DNA from 2 places in the Bacillus tuaregi genome. Region 2 is predicted to be linked to the other one. Evidence: predicted binding sites of a transcription regulator. Region 2 holds the regulator's gene; the other holds the start of a gene.

Region 1 (6,323 bases), 1.0 Mb from region 2:
TTTTTTTGTGAAGTCCAATAAAACATTCACATCATCGGTTAAATAATCACGAAGCTGCAGAAACTTTAATTTTAGTTCGTGAATAGTCATGCCTATACCTCCTTCGTCTTTTACTTTATTTTAACATGACAAAAGAATTGTCAGTTGTTTTTAAAATATTTAGACTTCCGACAGAATCCCCCATCAGCTGACATAATCAGAAAAAGAAAGATACACCAATTGACACAGTCACCAACTGGGCGAATCCATCATATAATTAAAAATATAGGAACTTATAAAGGAGGGATACTGCCCGTGTATGCTCCAAGGTTTAGACACAGTCGTTACTTTGGATATCATTCTATGCCGTCCTTAGCCAATAAATTCGTAAATCTTGAAATGAGACAACAGCCATACTCAATCATGCAAGGGACTCAGCCTCCGTCTGATTATCCATACTTGAATCCTTATCAAGTACATCCGTCATATTTTCCTTCTTATCAAGGGTCTTCTGGCTATCTTCAGCCGCAGCCGTCACAACCATCCTATTCATCAACCGTGTTTCATAACCCGCTCCAGGAAAAAGAAGAGGCCTATATGTCATTACAGCAGCCGCAGCAGAACGGCTATCCCTACATGAATCCATATCCTAAGGGATCTTTTCTTACGAAGCCGCCGTCAGGAATGAAAACAGTGTTAAATTCGTTCAAGGCACAGGATGGAACATTAGATATCAACAAAATGGTTGATACTGCTGGGCAAATGATTAATGCTGTCAGTCAGGTATCATCTGTTGTAAAAGGATTCGGAGGCATGTTTAAAGCTTAATAGCAAATACTCGAATACGGTCCTTGATATGGACCGTTTTTTTTATTAGACAAGGACTTTAATCACTATTTGTCACAGTTTGTTCGAAAATCACTGGTTAAATAGTGAAAATTTTATGACATTCATTCAAAGTGTGATATGAATCACAGGTATGGTAATTTCAGGAAGGTACACTGTAAAGGAATTCAAGTAGAGAGGGGATTTGTAAAGAATGTTTTGTTACCAATGTGAGCAAACACCTACTGGTGGCTGTAAAGTTATCGGTGTTTGTGGAAAAGATGAAACCATTGCCAGTTTGCAGGATACCATCATTTTCGGATTAAAGGGAATTGCTGCCTATCGTACTCATGCAAATCAATTAGGCTATACAGATCCGTTTGTCGATGCAACAACACATGAAGCATTGTATATGACATTAACAAATTCGAATTTCAATGTCCAGGAGCATATTGAAATGGCTATGAAGGTCGGTCAGTCTGCAGTGCGTATTATGGAAGTACTAGATGAAGCACATACAAAGCTACTTGGTATTCCAGAGCCTGTACGTGTATCACAGAATAAAATTGAAGGTAAATCGATTGTTGTGACAGGACATAATTTATTTGCCCTTGAGCAATTATTGAAACAAACAGAAGGAAAAGGAATTAATATCTATACACATTCAGAAATGCTTCCAGCACATGGTTATCCTGAATTGAAGAAATACGACCATTTGAAAGGCAATATCGGAAAAGCTTGGTATGACCAACGAAGATTGTTTGAAAAATTCCCGGGTGCTATTTTGGCTACGACAAACTGTGTTATGCCGATAAAAGGTACCTATGCTGACCGTATGTACTCCTATGAGGTGGCGGGACTTGAAGGGGTACAGAAAATCGAGGAGGATGATTTCAGTCCATTAATTAACCGGGCACTGGAGCTTCCAGAAGCAAATATTGAATCAGATGAAACCTTGCTTACCGGTTTTCATCATGAAACAGTTCTTGGATTAGCACCTGAGGTAATTGCAGCAGTTAAGGAAGGCAAAATTAAACGCTTCTTCGTTATTGCGGGCTGTGATGCGCCTGGAAAAGGTGGGGAATATTATCGTGAATTAGCGACTTCGCTGCCTCCAGAAACGGTCATCTTAACTACTTCCTGTGGTAAATTCCGTTTTAATGATGTGGACTATGGAACCGTTCCAGGCACTGATATTCCTCGATATATTGATTTAGGACAGTGTAATAATTCCGGTTCAACAGTAAAAATAGCAAAAGCTTTGGCGGACGCCTTTGAGTGTGAAATCAATGAACTGCCTGTAAGCATTGTACTTTCCTGGTTTGAGCAAAAGGCCGTTGCCATTCTTCTTGGATTATTCAGCCTTGGAATTCAAGATATTCGGATTGGACCAAAGCCACCTGAATTTATCTCTGAAGGAGTTATGAGTGTTTTACAGCAGACCTTTAACCTGAAATTAATCGGAACCGCCGCAGAAGATATGAAGGAAATGCTCCAATTAAATTAAAGCATTGAAAAAGAGAGTGAATCCCACTCTCTTTTTTGAATTGGTTTAAGAGAATAGCTCCTCTGCCAACACCTCTGCATCAAACAATAAATCACTGTCTGAATCAGCTTCAATAAGATTCTCTTTTTTAAGCTTAGTTAGGGTGCGGCTAACGGTCTCTCTTGTCGTTCCAATCATATTAGCCAAATCACGATTAGTAAATTCACCTTTTAAAAGAGTACGTCCATCATCTAATTGTTGGCCATGCTCTTTTCCAAGTCTTAGAAGTAGCTTAACGATTTGCTGATAGGTATTATTAAGAATTTGTGATTCTAATCTTTCCTGCAAATCAACAATTTTTTCTCCTAATACCTTAAAGACTTTAATACACAGCTCAGGGTTGTCGATTAAAACTCGTTCAAATTGGACAATTGGGACAACGACGAGGTTGGCATTTTCGAGTACTTCAGAGAATGCTGGATAGCCGCCTTTGCGGAAAAAACCAACATGCGGGAACATATCTCCTTTTTTTAGAATGGATACAATCTGTTCTTTTCCATTGACATCTGTTTTATATATTTTTACTTTACCATCGTATATAAAATAAACATTTTCAAGAGGTTCATCCTGTAAAAAAACATGACTGCCCTTGTTCCATTCCCTTGAAATAGATATTTCAACAATCTTATTGATTTCGTGTTTGCTTAGCTCACGAAATAAGGAAAACTCGGATAATACGTCTTCGATTTGTTCTTTATTCATGCTGACACCTCATCACATTTCTTAACTCCTATTGTAACAAAAAAGACATAAAAATGTCCGTTTATTCTTGTGCAAAGATAATAAATTAAAATATATCAAGGTTTTACCTTTTATAACGAACGTTTATTCGATAAAATAAACGTTATGAGGTGAGAATGAATGAATCGTCGAAAGAGTTTGCAAGAAATTATTCAACAATTAAAGCTAACCGATGACGTGAAAGAAAATATTGTTCATTGGCAGACAATGGAGGCAAGGGAAGCGAGGACGGTTGATTTTCCAGCCTCTATTCATCCTTCGCTTAGAGCGGCCTTGCAGAGTCGGGGAATTCATACATTATATACTCATCAAAGAGAAGCATTTGAATCGGTAATGGAAAAGAGAAACATTGTTGCGGTTACACCAACTGCCTCCGGGAAGACTTTATGCTATAACCTTCCCGTTCTTGAAACCATCACTCGTAATCCAAATGCAAGAGCACTATATATGTTTCCGACCAAGGCGCTTGCCCAGGATCAAAAAAGTGAAATAAATGAATTAATCCAGGACGCAGGCCTGCAAATCAACAGCTACACGTATGATGGTGACACACCGGCTAATATTCGACAAAAGGTAAGAAAGGCTGGGCATATTGTCATTACAAATCCAGATATGCTTCACTCTGCAATTTTACCCCATCATACGAAATGGGTTTCTCTCTTTGAAAATTTAACCTATGTAATTATTGATGAGCTTCATATTTATAGGGGTGTATTTGGTAGTCATGTTGCCAATGTCATTAGAAGGTTAAAAAGAATTTGCCAATATTATGGCAGCAATCCGATTTTTATTTGTACCTCGGCAACGATTGCTAATCCACTCGAGCTCGCTGAAGCACTAACTGATAGTCAAATGGTTCTTATTGATAACAACGGAGCACCGAGTGGCGTAAAGCATTTTCTTTTTTATAACCCTCCAATTGTCAATAAACCGTTAAATATTCGCAGAAGTGCAACACTTGAGGTGCGAAAGCTGGCTGCTGAGTTATTGAGGAATAAAATTCAAACGATTGTTTTTGCCCGCAGCAGAGTTAGAGTCGAGATTCTATTAACGTATTTAAAGGAACTGGTCAAATATCAGCTTGGTCCAAAAGCAATTAGAGGCTATCGAGGCGGCTATTTACCGACTGAACGCCGTAGTATTGAAAATGGTTTGCGTTCAGGTGAAATCTACGGTGTCGTAAGTACAAATGCGCTCGAACTTGGTGTTGATATTGGTCAGCTTCAGGTATGTATCATGACGGGTTACCCCGGTACAATTGCAAGTGCCTGGCAACAGGCTGGAAGGGCTGGAAGACGGCATAGCGAATCACTTGTTATGATGGTAGCCAGCTCCAGTCCGCTTGACCAATATATTATTGGACACCCAGAATATTTTTTTCACCGCAGTCCGGAAAGTGCCCGAATAAATCCAGATAATTTAATTATTCTAATTGATCACATTAAATGTGCTGCCTATGAGTTACCTTTTAAAGAAGGAGAGAGCTTTGGAAGCTTTCAAACTAATGAAATTCTAGATTATTTAAGCGAGGAAAGGGTTCTGTATAAGAATGGTGATAAATGGTATTGGATGAATGATTCCTTCCCTGCCCATAATATTTCACTCCGGTCGGCTTCGCAGGAAAATGTAGTAATCATCGACATTTCTGAAACAGCTCATGCAAGGGTCATTGGTGAAATGGATCGTTTTTCAGCCATGACGCTTTTGCATGAAGAAGCTATCTACTTACATCAAGGAGTTCAATATCAGGTGGAAACCCTTGACTGGGAGGAAAAGAAGGCGTTTGTCCGTGAGGTTGCCGTCGATTACTATACAGATGCAAATCTGGCCGTGGAACTAAAGGTGCTTGAAGTGGATAAGCAGCATAATATAAATCGGTTGGAAATCGGTTATGGTGATGTGAGTGTCCTGGCAATGGCAACAATCTTTAAGAAAATAAAATTTGAAACACATGAGAATATTGGCTCTGGGCCTATTTCGCTTCCGGAGGAGGAGCTTCATACAAGTGCTGCCTGGATTTCTTTAGATAAAGAGCAGAGCGGGCTCAGTGAAGAAAAGCTTGATCAAGGTTTAATTGGCATGGCCCATGCACTTAGACATATTGCACCACTGTTTGTGATGTGTGACGCACAGGATATCCATGTTGTCCCACAGGTAAAAGCAGCTCATAATGAGAAGCCGACTGTCTTTTTCTATGATCGTTATCCTGGAGGGGTAGGGCTGAGTGATAAAATCTATCAAGGAATTGAAACCATATTAGATGAGGCTAAGAAAATGGTGCAAAACTGTGCCTGTGAAGCCGGCTGTCCATCCTGTATCGGCATGGATGTGCAAAACGAATCAGCAAAACATGATACAATTAAGCTGCTTTCTTTTATTCAAAATTCAACTCTTTCCTAGGTGAATAATCATGTCAATAAAAAATAAACTAAATCGCTTAAAGGCACATATACGTACTGAGAAGGATGATCTGAAATCGGAAGCTTTTGCTATTCTACCCAACAAGGGAGGGGAGGACATTCCGTTTCTTGAAAAATGGAGGGAATTTGGCGTATTACCGTACTACACAGATCATGATTACTGTTTCATTCGCGAAGTAAAGTATTCCCTCGATACAATGCACGGGAAATATCGTTACTCTGACTATTTACAGGCTGTGGCTGCCTGGAATGATAGTGCGGTTAATCATCCCCTATCTGCTAAAGGTTATCAGCCGGATGAGTTATTTTTCTTTGATACGGAAACAACCGGGCTTGGGGGCGGTGCTGGAAATACGATCTTTTTACTGGGACATGCTAGCTTTAACGGTAAGGAGATTGTATTAAAGCAGCATATTCTCCCGCAGCCTGGGTCAGAGGTTCCTCTTTATTTGAGCTTTTTAGAGAATATTGATTACGCTAAGATGGTGACCTATAATGGCAAGGCTTTTGACTGGCCGCAGGTAAAAACAAGGCATACGTTAATCAGAGAGCATGTTCCGAAGCTTCCTCCATTTGGTCATTTTGACCTTTATCACGCAGCAAGGAGAATCTGGAAGCATCGTTTAGAAAGTGTCAAGCTTTCAATGGTTGAAAAAGAAATTTTAGCCTTTGAAAGAAAAGATGATGTACCAGGCTTCCTAGCGCCAATGATTTATTTTGACTTTGTTGAACGGAAGGATCCTGAGGGCATGATTGGAATTCTAAAGCATAATGAATTGGACATTTTATCGCTCATAACCCTTTACACACAT
Region 2 (11,177 bases):
CGATTATGATGTATTTGCACATCAATAGCTGCATGTAGCTTGATACCAGCAATCTCATGTCCGTAAAACTCGCGCTTTATAGCTATATTATAAATATGATTATGATAGATTTCGCTAAATACACAGCCTAAATGCCCTACAATACCATTTTGGCCACAGTCATAGATGATATTGTTTCTAATAATATGTGAACCGATTTTTTCCTTGCTCCACCCAGCTTGTTTGGCGAGAAAAACGGATTCTAACTGATATTGATAGCCGGGCTTATCTTTTCTTTTTGTACGATAATTATCTCCTGTTGATGCTTCTTTTCCTATACTAATCGCACTACACTTGGAGTCATGAATCACATTGTCCTCAATAATCCAGCCTTTACTCCAGTGAGGCCCAATTAACCCAGGCTGATCTGCCGTTGGAGGAGTCCACGGAGTTGCTGCATGGCACATTTCAAAGCCTCTCACCGTAATAAAATTGATGCCATTTTGATCCGGATAAAAGCAAGCTTTTCGTACATTAATTTCTACTAATTCATCATTAGGATTGAATTCATGAAAATTAGCGTAAATGGTTGTATTTTTTTCATCCACTTCGGAAAACCAAAGATATTTCGTTTGCTCTGGGTTAAGAACTGGGACAATCGTTTCTGTCCAGTGATCTAACACTTCCTTTTTCACTACAGGGTTCTGTATTTTCTCCAGGTTTTCAGCTTCATAAAAGGACATACCATTTAGATAGACATCGCCCAGGTGTCTTCCTGGATTATACACAACCCAATCCCCAAAAATTTCTTCCACGTACGGGTTATAGTCGCCAAAAAAGCTATTGGGTAATACTGATTTCCAGACAGTTCCCTCTACTTGTTCCCACTCTTGAATCTGCTCGGAACCTTTAATTACTACCTTCTCGCCATTGGCAGCTTGATAGGTAATTCTTCTATATTCACTTAATCCTGCATTCTTCGGCTTAACCCACTCGCGATAGATTCCCTCATGGACAATAATCGTATCACCTGCTACTGCAACAGAGGCAGCCTTATTTATAGTTAAGAATGGATTTTGTACTGTTCCCTGTGCATCATCTGAACCATTTTTTGCTACATGATATTCAAAAGCCATTATCCTTCCTCCTATATATCTCCAACATACGTACATTATAGTTGGAAAAAACATCATACTTCTATTCAAAAAATAGTATAATTTAAGACAATATTAGTGTTTATACCTATTTTAAGGGGGAGCAGCCTGTGGCTTTTTTTGAACATCATGGAGTTGAAGAGAAAGACGCCTTTCACACTTCTTCACTATGTAATTTTAACTTTCCGCTTCATTTTCACCATGCTTACGAATTGATTATTGTAAATGAAGGAAAATTGTTCGTAACGATTGATCAAAAAGAGTATATGCTGCATAAAAATGACGTCGCCTTTGTTTTTAATAACCAGATGCATGAATTTAAAACCTTGAATCATTCCGATATATCTATCGTCATTTTTTCACCAGAAATAATCGGGCACTTTTTTAATAATTATAAGGGATACGTACCTGAGAATAACATCATTCACCTCAACAAGGCTCCCAACTTAACTGGATTAGATTCTATTTATCAGCAAAAAAGCTTCCTTTATCATATTTGTGCGATCTTGGTTGAGAATACGGAATTTATTCCAGTTGCATACTCATCAAAAACAAAAGTACTACATAAAATTCTGCTTTATGTTGATAAGAATTATAGTGAGGATTGCACCTTAAAAGTAATCGCTAAGCAGCTTCAATATGATTATGCCTATTTATCAAAGCTATTTGTTCACATGACCAATATGACCTTTACCGACTATCTTAATCATTATCGAACTTCCCAGGCCTGTTATCTATTGAAAAACAGTGAACAGTCGATTAGCGAGATAGCCATTCATTGTGGGTATAATAATCTCAGGTCGTTCAACCGTAATTTCAAGAGAATTACGAACTATTCACCTAGAAGATATAGAGAGGATACTCGAGACAAACCTACCACTATTAAAAATTAATTCAAAAGAAAAAGGCCTTCTATCAGTCAAGTAAACTGATGAAAGGCCTTTTTATTATTATCATTAAGAGAATCAAACTTTGATAGAATGATTAGTTTGTTACTTGTAAGCTATCAGATTTTTCTAGTGTAAGTACACCGTCTGCCATGCGATACACCTTGTCACAATAGGAAAGCATCCGCTCATCATGGGTTACCATGACAGCTGCTTTATTACGCTCTTTAACTTCTTTAGAGATAAGCTGTACCACTTCAAAGGCACGATTTGAATCCAAGCTTGCTGTTGGTTCGTCCGCAAGAATAATATCAGGATTGTTAATAAAAGCACGCGCAATCGCAACCCGCTGGCGTTCTCCACCGGATAATTGTTTAGGTAGCTTTTTGAATTTGCCGCCAAGACCCAACTCTTGCAGAAGCTGCTTAGCATTATCCTTTTGCTTTGCAGTTAATCTACCAGCCATCTTACTTACCAATTCTATTTGCTCCAATACATTTAAATAAGGAATTAAGTTTGAGGTTTGCAAAATAAATCCGACTTTATTTAAGCGAAAATCTGATAATGCCTTTTCAGCCATCGAGGATAGGTTCGTTCCATTCACAAGCACTTCACCTGATGTGGCCTGTAATAAAGCACCCGCAATTGTCAGAAGCGTACTTTTACCGGAGCCTGAGGGTCCGATGATAGCGACAAACTCACCAGGTTTTACATCCATCGAGACACTATTTAGGGCAGTCACAGTTGTTTCGCCTTCTTTATATTGCTTTGTCACATTAATAAGCTGTAAGCCTTCCATTATTCAACCCTCCCAAGCGCCGTTAATGGATCCACTTTCGAAATACGACGAACACAGACAAGTGATCCTAGCACACTGACAATAAGCAGTGCGATTGCATAAATCATTACCATTCCAAAGTTTAAGCTAAACGGCATACCTTCTGGGAATATAAGGGCCGTCAAATAGGTTAATATAATTCCAATGATTATACTAGTAAGTGAGATAACAAATACCTGTGCAATTATGGAGCGTGCTACAAAATGATTCGATGCACCAATAGCTTTCATGACACCGAATTGCTGAGTTTTTTGAATCGTTAATACATAGAAGAAGACGCCGATGACAACAGCTGAAATAACAATCAGAAAGGCAAGCATCATATAAATGGTACCCATTTCTGCTTTATAGCCCGGCATACCTAATAGTGCTTGAGACTTTGTTACCGTTTCTATCCCTTCCATTTTACCATCGATTGCTGCCGGATCCATTTCTTCTCCTTGTAAGGCAATGGCATTCACGACATTTGGCAAGCCATTATCAGAGCCCGGTGCAGCATAGCTATAGGATCTCCATTGTTCAACCGTACTGAATATGGACGGTAGGTGGTTAAAGGATTCCCCCTTCACAAAGCCTATGATCTTCAATGTAATGAGAGAGCCGTCGACAACGATCTCATCACCGAGCTTATAGCCTTCATTCTTTAATTTCTCATCTGCTATGACGCCATTCTCTACATCTGGGTCAAGTTGGACTCCTTCGATGACAGCTGGTTCGATAAATGAACCTGGCTCAATTCCTAAGATAACAGCGTCTGTTTTTTCCTCAGAATTATCCGTTTCTCCCTTTGAAATGGCCACTGTAGCTTGACCAAATAAAGCTGCATCGTCTACTCCATCCGCAGCAAGCAAGTCCTCCTTTATGTCACCGGAAATACTTGATTTCATAAAAGAAGCACCTGCTCCTTTTTCATATACCACATAATCTGTATCCATATTTTTCATCGATGCCGCACTAATCGTTCCCAGTCCATTCCCGAGACCGGAAAGAATGAAGACAAGCCATGCAATAAGGACAATAATGGCCCCTATCATCGTAAAACGAAGCTTTGAATTTTTTATTTCCTTTAAGGCTAAGTACATATCTAATCCCTTCCTCTATATAGTCAAAGTGACAGAAATGTCACTTTGCTCTTTAATTTCTTATTCGAAAATTATTATATACCAAGGTGACAGAAATGTCACTTATTCGACATAAAATAAACCTGTGACAAATCATACCAGTTTAATGAAAAAAACCACTTCCTATTTATAGAAAGTGGTTTTTTGATAGTGTTTTTTATAAATTACAGGCTGCTTTAGAGCCGGCAGATTACATCATGCCGCCCATTCCGCCCATTCCGCCCATGTCAGGCATTCCGCCGCCGTGACCTTCTGGCTCTGGCTTGTCAGCAACTACTGCTTCTGTTGTTAAGAACATCGCAGCAACGCTTCCTGCGTTTTGAAGTGCAGAGCGAGTAACTTTAGTTGGGTCAACGATACCAGCGTCAACCATGTTTACCCATTCGCCAGTAGCAGCGTTGAAACCAACACCTACTTGCTCATGCTTTAAGCGCTCAACGATAACAGAGCCTTCAAGTCCTGCGTTGTGAGCGATTTGACGTACTGGCTCTTCAATCGCACGTAATACGATGTTAATACCAGTTTGCTCGTCGCCATCTGCTTGAATAGAAGCTACTTTATTGTAGATATTGACTAATGCAGTACCACCACCGGCTACGATACCTTCTTCAACAGCAGCGCGAGTAGAGTTTAATGCATCTTCAATACGTAATTTACGCTCTTTTAATTCTGTTTCAGTAGCAGCACCAACTTTGATTACCGCTACACCGCCAGCTAATTTAGCTAGACGCTCTTGTAGCTTTTCACGGTCAAAATCAGAAGTCGTTTCTTCTAATTGAGTACGAATTTGGTTCACACGGCCAGCGATTTGTGCGCTGTCCCCTGCGCCTTCAACAATTGTAGTTGTTTCTTTTGTTACGACAACCTTCACCGCACGACCTAATTGATCGATTTGGGCAGATTTAAGATCAAGTCCAAGATCTTCTGTAATTACTTGACCGCCAGTTAGGATAGCGATATCTTCAAGCATAGCTTTACGACGATCACCGAAGCCAGGAGCTTTAACAGCTACTGCATTGAATGTTCCACGAAGCTTGTTAAGAACGATTGTTGCAAGTGCTTCGCCTTCAACATCTTCAGCAATCAATAATAATGGCTTGCCTTGTTGTACAACCTGCTCAAGAACAGGAAGGATTTCTTGAATGCTAGTGATCTTTTTATCTGTGATTAAGATATATGGATTGTCAAGAACAGCTTCCATCTTATCCGAGTTTGTTACCATGTATGGTGAAGCATATCCGCGGTCAAATTGCATACCTTCAACTACATCTAGCTCAGTTGAGAATCCTTTTGACTCTTCAATTGTGATAACACCATCGTTACCAACGCGTTCCATTGCTTCTGCAATTAATTGACCTACTTCTTCGTCAGCAGAAGAAATCGCAGCAACCTGTGCAATAGACTCTTTTCCTTCGATTGGTTTTGAGATCGCTTTTAATTCTTCTAGAGCTGTTTGAATTGCTTTATCCATACCTTTGCGGATTCCCATTGGGTTCGCTCCGGCAGTTACGTTTTTAAGCCCTTCACGAATCATCGCTTGAGCAAGAACTGTTGCAGTCGTAGTACCGTCACCAGCAATATCATTTGTTTTGCTTGCTACTTCTGCTACTAATTTCGCACCCATGTTTTCAAATGCGTCTTCAAGCTCGATTTCTTTTGCAATGGTTACACCATCATTTGTAATTAGAGGTGAACCGAATTTTTTCTCAAGAACCACGTTACGTCCTTTTGGTCCAAGAGTTACTTTAACTGCATTTGCAAGAGCATCAACCCCACGCAGCATTCCACGGCGGGCTTCTTCGCTGAACTTAATTTCTTTTGCCATTATGAATTACCTCCTTAATATTGTCCATACTATGAAAAAAAATCAAATCTATAGGGCGTCAGCCTAGCTGGCGCCTGAAAATCATTATTATCCAATTACAGCAAGGATATCATTTTCACGAACGATTAAATAATCTGTACCTTCATATTTCACTTCAGTACCAGCGTATTTTGAGAAGATAATGCGATCGCCAACAGATACTTCAAGAGCGACACGCTCACCATTTTCAAGAACGCGACCAGTACCTACAGCGACTACCTTACCTTCCTGTGGTTTTTCCTTTGCAGTGTCCGGTAACACGATACCGCTTGCAGTTTTTTCCTCTGATGCAACAGGTTCAATGATAATGCGATCACCTAGTGGCTTTAACAATTGAAACAACCTCCTCAAATAATATGTCAATTTTTGTTTTTATTTATTAGCACTCATCTCTATCGAGTGCTAACACATCTATAATATTAATAAATTTGATTTCCTTTTGCAAGTCACAACATGTAAATTTTTATTAAAAAGTTTAACAGTTCGGTAAATGATAAAATAACTAAACGGCTCACAAATATTATTTATCGCCATGTTTACTTAAGCTTATACCATGTGAAATATTAGGTGTTATAATTTGAGGGTTTTAGAGGATTACTGATAAAATGAAATAGATATGCTTTATACAGGATATATGTTAAAGGAGAACTTCACTTTGAAGAAAGAATATTGGTTTATTTTGATTGCATATACATTCATGCACCTTTCCGGGATTTTAGGGGTACCTCTTGTCACTTATTTTGGTAGTTTATTAGGAAAGAGCCCTCAGGAAATGGCGGAACTATCTGTTTCCTTATGGATAATGATTAGCTTTTCTGTTACTCTCATCATCATTCTTTTTCTCCTACGAAGGGAATGGACAAACCCTGTTCGCAATGAAAGGGCTTTGTCACCTCGAGACTCCATGTATTGGGCCGTTGGAGGAATTTTTTTGGCCTTCTTTGCCCAAATTACAGCAGCAAATATTGAATATTTGCTTGGTATTGAAATAGGATCAGATAACACAGAGCAAATCGTTAATCTCATTAAGACAGCTCCTATGGTCATCCTTGTCACTTCCATTATTGGACCCATTCTAGAAGAAATTGTGTTCCGTAAAATTCTATTCGGGGCTCTTTACACCCGATTGAATTTCTTTCTAGCCGGTCTTATCAGTTCACTTATTTTTGCCTTTGCACATGGGGAGCCAGAACACGTACTCCTATACTCAGCAATGGGCTTTACGTTTGCTTTTTTGTATGTCAAAACAAAACGGATACTGGTCCCGATTTTCGCTCATGTATCAATGAATACCATTGTCGTGATTATGCAGCTATATCCGGATTTGTTCCAACCATTATAAATCTTAATTCATGGAGGATTATGCTTTGAGACAATCACCGCTTTTTTCGGGTATCATTTATATATTTCTTGGTACATTATTTACCTTCTTCGCGATTCAAAATATTAACGAGGATGGCGGCTGGGGATTTTTCACCATCTTGCTTATTATCCTTGCCACCTTTGACTTTGGTTCAGGAATTCGAATGATTCTGTTTCACTTTCAGCTAAAAAAGCAGCAGACAAAAAAATGACCCTATAAGGGCCATTTTTTTATTCATCTGTTGCTTCTTCTTCTATTGAATAGTGCTTTAAGAAGTATACAAGTGATTGAAGCTCTACTGCTAGATCTATATGGTGTACGCGTACATGTGCAGGCACTGTTAAACGAGCAGGTGTAAAGTTTAATATTCCCCTTATATTAGCCTTCAACAGCCGGTCTGTCACAAATTGGGCTACCGGTGCCGGAATGGTTAGTATGGCAACCTCAATTCCCTGTTCCTCTATAACCTTTTCAAGATTATCCATATGATAGACAGGTACATTCCCAATCTTATGGTCGACTTTATCTGCCTGTACGTCAAAAGCGACTGCAATTTTGGTGTTATTATTTTTTAAGAAATTATAATTTAAAAAGGCCGTTCCAAGATTTCCGACTCCAATTAAAGCCACCTTTGTCAGTTCATCCTGGTCCAAAGTTTTACGGAAAAAGGATAGCAAATACTGAACATTATATCCATAACCTTTTTTACCCAATGCACCAAAATAAGAAAAATCTCTCCGGATTGTTGCTGAATCTACCTTCACTGCTTCACTAAGCTCAGCTGAAGATACTCTTTGTTTTCCAGACGCGTGTAAATTTGTTAAAAATCGATAATATAAAGGCAATCTCTTTGCTGTTGCTTGCGGTATCTTGGTCGTTTCATTTGCCATTCGAATCCCCCTTTTCCCTTCCTTATTCCTTTTTCACTTTGTGTACGGGCCATTAATGACTAAACACCTGTCTGTAAACACTTTCATTTTTACATCCTTTTAAAGTCCCCGTTTTTGCCACCTGTTTTCTCTACTAAATATGTCTCTCCTATCACCATTCCTTTATCGATTGCTTTACACATATCATAGACTGTTAAAGCGCACACAGACGCGGCAGTGAGGGCTTCCATTTCTACTCCAGTGCTCCCTTTCGTTTTAACAAAAACTTTAATAAACAATTCATAATCTTCATTCTTTGATTCCCATGAAAATGAGATATCAACACCAGTTAATGAAAGCGGATGACACATGGGAATAATATCCGATGTCTTTTTTGCTGCCATTATTCCTGCAACCTGGGCAACCGCTAAAACGTCTCCCTTTTTCATTTGGTTATTCGTTATTTTATCATATATTTCCTGACTCACAATAATACTTGATATTGCAGCCGCAGTTCGAAAGGACTCAGCTTTCTCACTGACATCTACCATCTTTGCTCTGCCTTGCTCATTAAAATGAGTAAACTCAGCCATATAAAAACCCCTCTTTATAAATGATACACTATTTTATAGGTATTTGTCTTTACTTTGTATTCTCCTTCACAAATAGTGTTTCCTATTTTAATAAAATATACAATTACTATTGAATCTATCTATAACCGCTCAATTCCCTATGTATTGCTGTCAACCTCTTTATCGGTTAATCTAGTAGTATAGAGGTGAACAATCATGATTTTATTACAAATCAATCAATTATGTAAATACTATGGAGCAGATATTATTTTATCAAATATAAAATTAGAGGTACAAACGCGAGACCGCATCGCTTTAGTTGGAAGAAACGGTGCAGGAAAATCTACCTTATTAAAAATAATCGCTGGGCATCTATCCTATGACTCAGGCGATATTATTAAGCCAAAAGAAGTGAAAATTGGCTACCTTGCTCAGGATACAGGTCTTGAATCAAATGTATCTATTTGGGAGGAAATGCTATCCGTTTTTGCTGATCTAAGACAGCAGGAACAAAAGCTGCGAAGCTTGGAAAATCAAATGTCTGACCCAGCCACTCTTCAAAATGAGGCCAGTTACGAAAAGGTACTAAAGGAATATGATGTCCTGCAGGTGGAATTTAAGGAAAAAGGTGGCTATCAGTATGAAGCTGACATTCGCTCTGTACTGCATGGACTGAATTTTCAATCCTTTGATTATCATACTAAAATTTCATCCTTAAGCGGCGGGCAAAAGACACGTCTAGCACTTGGTAAATTACTGCTATCAAAGCCCGAGATACTAATTCTCGATGAGCCGACAAACCACCTTGATATTGATACATTATCCTGGCTTGAACAATATCTACAGGGCTATGAAGGTGCTATCCTGATTGTATCCCATGACCGTTATTTCCTCGATAAGGTTGTGAATCAGGTCTATGAAATATCTCGGCAGCAAATCACTAAATATGTAGGAAACTATAGCTCTTACTTAGATAAAAAAGCTGAGAATTATGAACGGGAAATGAAGCAATATGAAAAACAGCAAGAGGAGGTCAATAAGCTGCAGGATTTTATCCAGCGTAATCTTGCCCGAGCCTCTACAACGAAACGGGCTCAGAGTCGACGTAAAAAGCTGGAAAGAATGGAGTTAATGGATCGTCCATTAGGAAATGAAAAATCAGCTTCCTTCTCCTTTGATATAGAAAAACAATCTGGAAATGAAGTTTTACAGGTTAGATCTCTGTCTATTGGTTATACCGAAGAAGCTGTCTCTCAGGATATAAATATACGTCTGACAAGAGGAGAAAGCATTGCCCTTGTCGGACCAAACGGGATTGGTAAATCAACATTATTAAAAACAATTATGAAAAAGCTCGAACCACAAGAAGGTGATATTCAATATGGTACAAATGTATCGATTGGTTACTATGATCAGGAACAAGCTGAACTCACCTCAAACAAAAAGGTACTCAATGAGCTTTGGGACGATTATCCTTTAAAAAGTGAAAAAGAAATCCGTACGATTCTCGGAAACTTTTTATTCTCAGGTGATGATGTATTAAAAATTGTATCTACCTTGAGCGGCGGTGAAAAGGCCCGTTTGGCACTTGCGAAGCTGATGATGCAGAAAGCAAACCTTTTAATATTAGACGAGCCGACCAACCATCTTGATTTAGATAGTAAAGAAATACTGGAAAATTCCCTAGTCGATTATCCGGGCACCATTCTATTCGTTTCCCACGACCGGTACTTTATCAACCGTATTGCTTCTAAAGTGGTTGAGCTTAGCAAATACGGCTCTACTGAGTATTTGGGTGATTATGATTATTATGTGGAAAAGAAACTTGAGCAGGAAGAGTTAAAGGAGCTGGAGGAACAAAAAAAGGAAGCCGGTCAACCGATAAAGCAGGAAAAGACGAGTTATCAACAGGACAAAGAAGCTAAGAAGCTGGAAAGACAGCGCCTTAGAAGAATTGAAGAGCTAGAAGGGATTATTGAAGAGCTCGAACAAAAAATTGAAGCAAATGAACAGCTTCTCTGTGATCCAGAAATATTTCAAGACCACGAAAAATCACTTCACATTCATGAGGAAGTAGAAAAACAGAAACAAGAGCTAGAACAGTTTGTGGAGGAATGGACCTTATTGGCGGATGAATAGTAATCATCCACAAAATAATAATGAGCTTGTTCATAACCTAGCCTTACAAAAAACGAAGCATCGTCAGCTATGCTTCGTTTTTCCACATTTTTAACCACAGCCCAATAGCCTTTATTACAACTTTCCACACACTTTTCCACATTATCCACAATTCTACCCCTGGTTTATCCACATTGTTAACAGTATCCACAGACTTATCCACATTTTAGGGAATTTTCAGACTTTTATCGTCTCTTTTCCAATCAACGATTGTGAATATCTACTTTTTTTACCAACAGACTACTACCTTATCAACAGAAAAAGACTCCTGACTAATCAGAAGTCTTTTCCTTCATTGTGGATAGTTATATCAAGACCTGGATTTGCATTTAATGCCAAGCCTGCCCGTTGC

The links. The regulator Rex, encoded in region 2, represses fermentation and respiration genes when NADH is low (regulators of the CRP and FNR family bind a similar motif). The targets are predictions, from matches to a motif close to TTGTGAAATATTTCACAA.
Region 1: a site for Rex is predicted at 939-956, ahead of hcp (hydroxylamine reductase). Genes of this name have one in related genera too.

What each region holds. Positions count from the first base shown of each region.
Region 1 covers NZ_LT629731.1:2,982,147-2,988,469, reverse strand. The annotation lists gene yppF (YppF family protein) at 1-90, opposite strand, end outside; gene BQ5321_RS16650 (YppG family protein) at 295-807, shown strand; gene hcp (hydroxylamine reductase) at 1,019-2,311, shown strand; gene BQ5321_RS16640 (Crp/Fnr family transcriptional regulator) at 2,357-3,052, opposite strand; gene BQ5321_RS16635 (DEAD/DEAH box helicase) at 3,212-5,491, shown strand; gene BQ5321_RS16630 (ribonuclease H-like domain-containing protein) at 5,502-6,323, shown strand, end outside.
Region 2 covers NZ_LT629731.1:3,996,390-4,007,566, forward strand. The annotation lists gene BQ5321_RS21545 (right-handed parallel beta-helix repeat-containing protein) at 1-1,115, opposite strand, end outside; gene BQ5321_RS21550 (helix-turn-helix domain-containing protein) at 1,244-2,026, shown strand; gene BQ5321_RS21555 (ABC transporter ATP-binding protein) at 2,118-2,819, opposite strand; gene BQ5321_RS21560 (ABC transporter permease) at 2,819-3,940, opposite strand; gene groL (chaperonin GroEL) at 4,170-5,804, opposite strand; gene groES (co-chaperone GroES) at 5,892-6,176, opposite strand; gene BQ5321_RS21575 (CPBP family intramembrane glutamic endopeptidase) at 6,499-7,185, shown strand; gene BQ5321_RS21580 (YdiK family protein) at 7,211-7,417, shown strand; gene BQ5321_RS21585 (redox-sensing transcriptional repressor Rex) at 7,437-8,096, opposite strand; gene moaC (cyclic pyranopterin monophosphate synthase MoaC) at 8,186-8,668, opposite strand; gene BQ5321_RS21595 (ABC-F family ATP-binding cassette domain-containing protein) at 8,864-10,786, shown strand; gene tsaD (tRNA (adenosine(37)-N6)-threonylcarbamoyltransferase complex transferase subunit TsaD) at 11,102-11,177, opposite strand, start outside.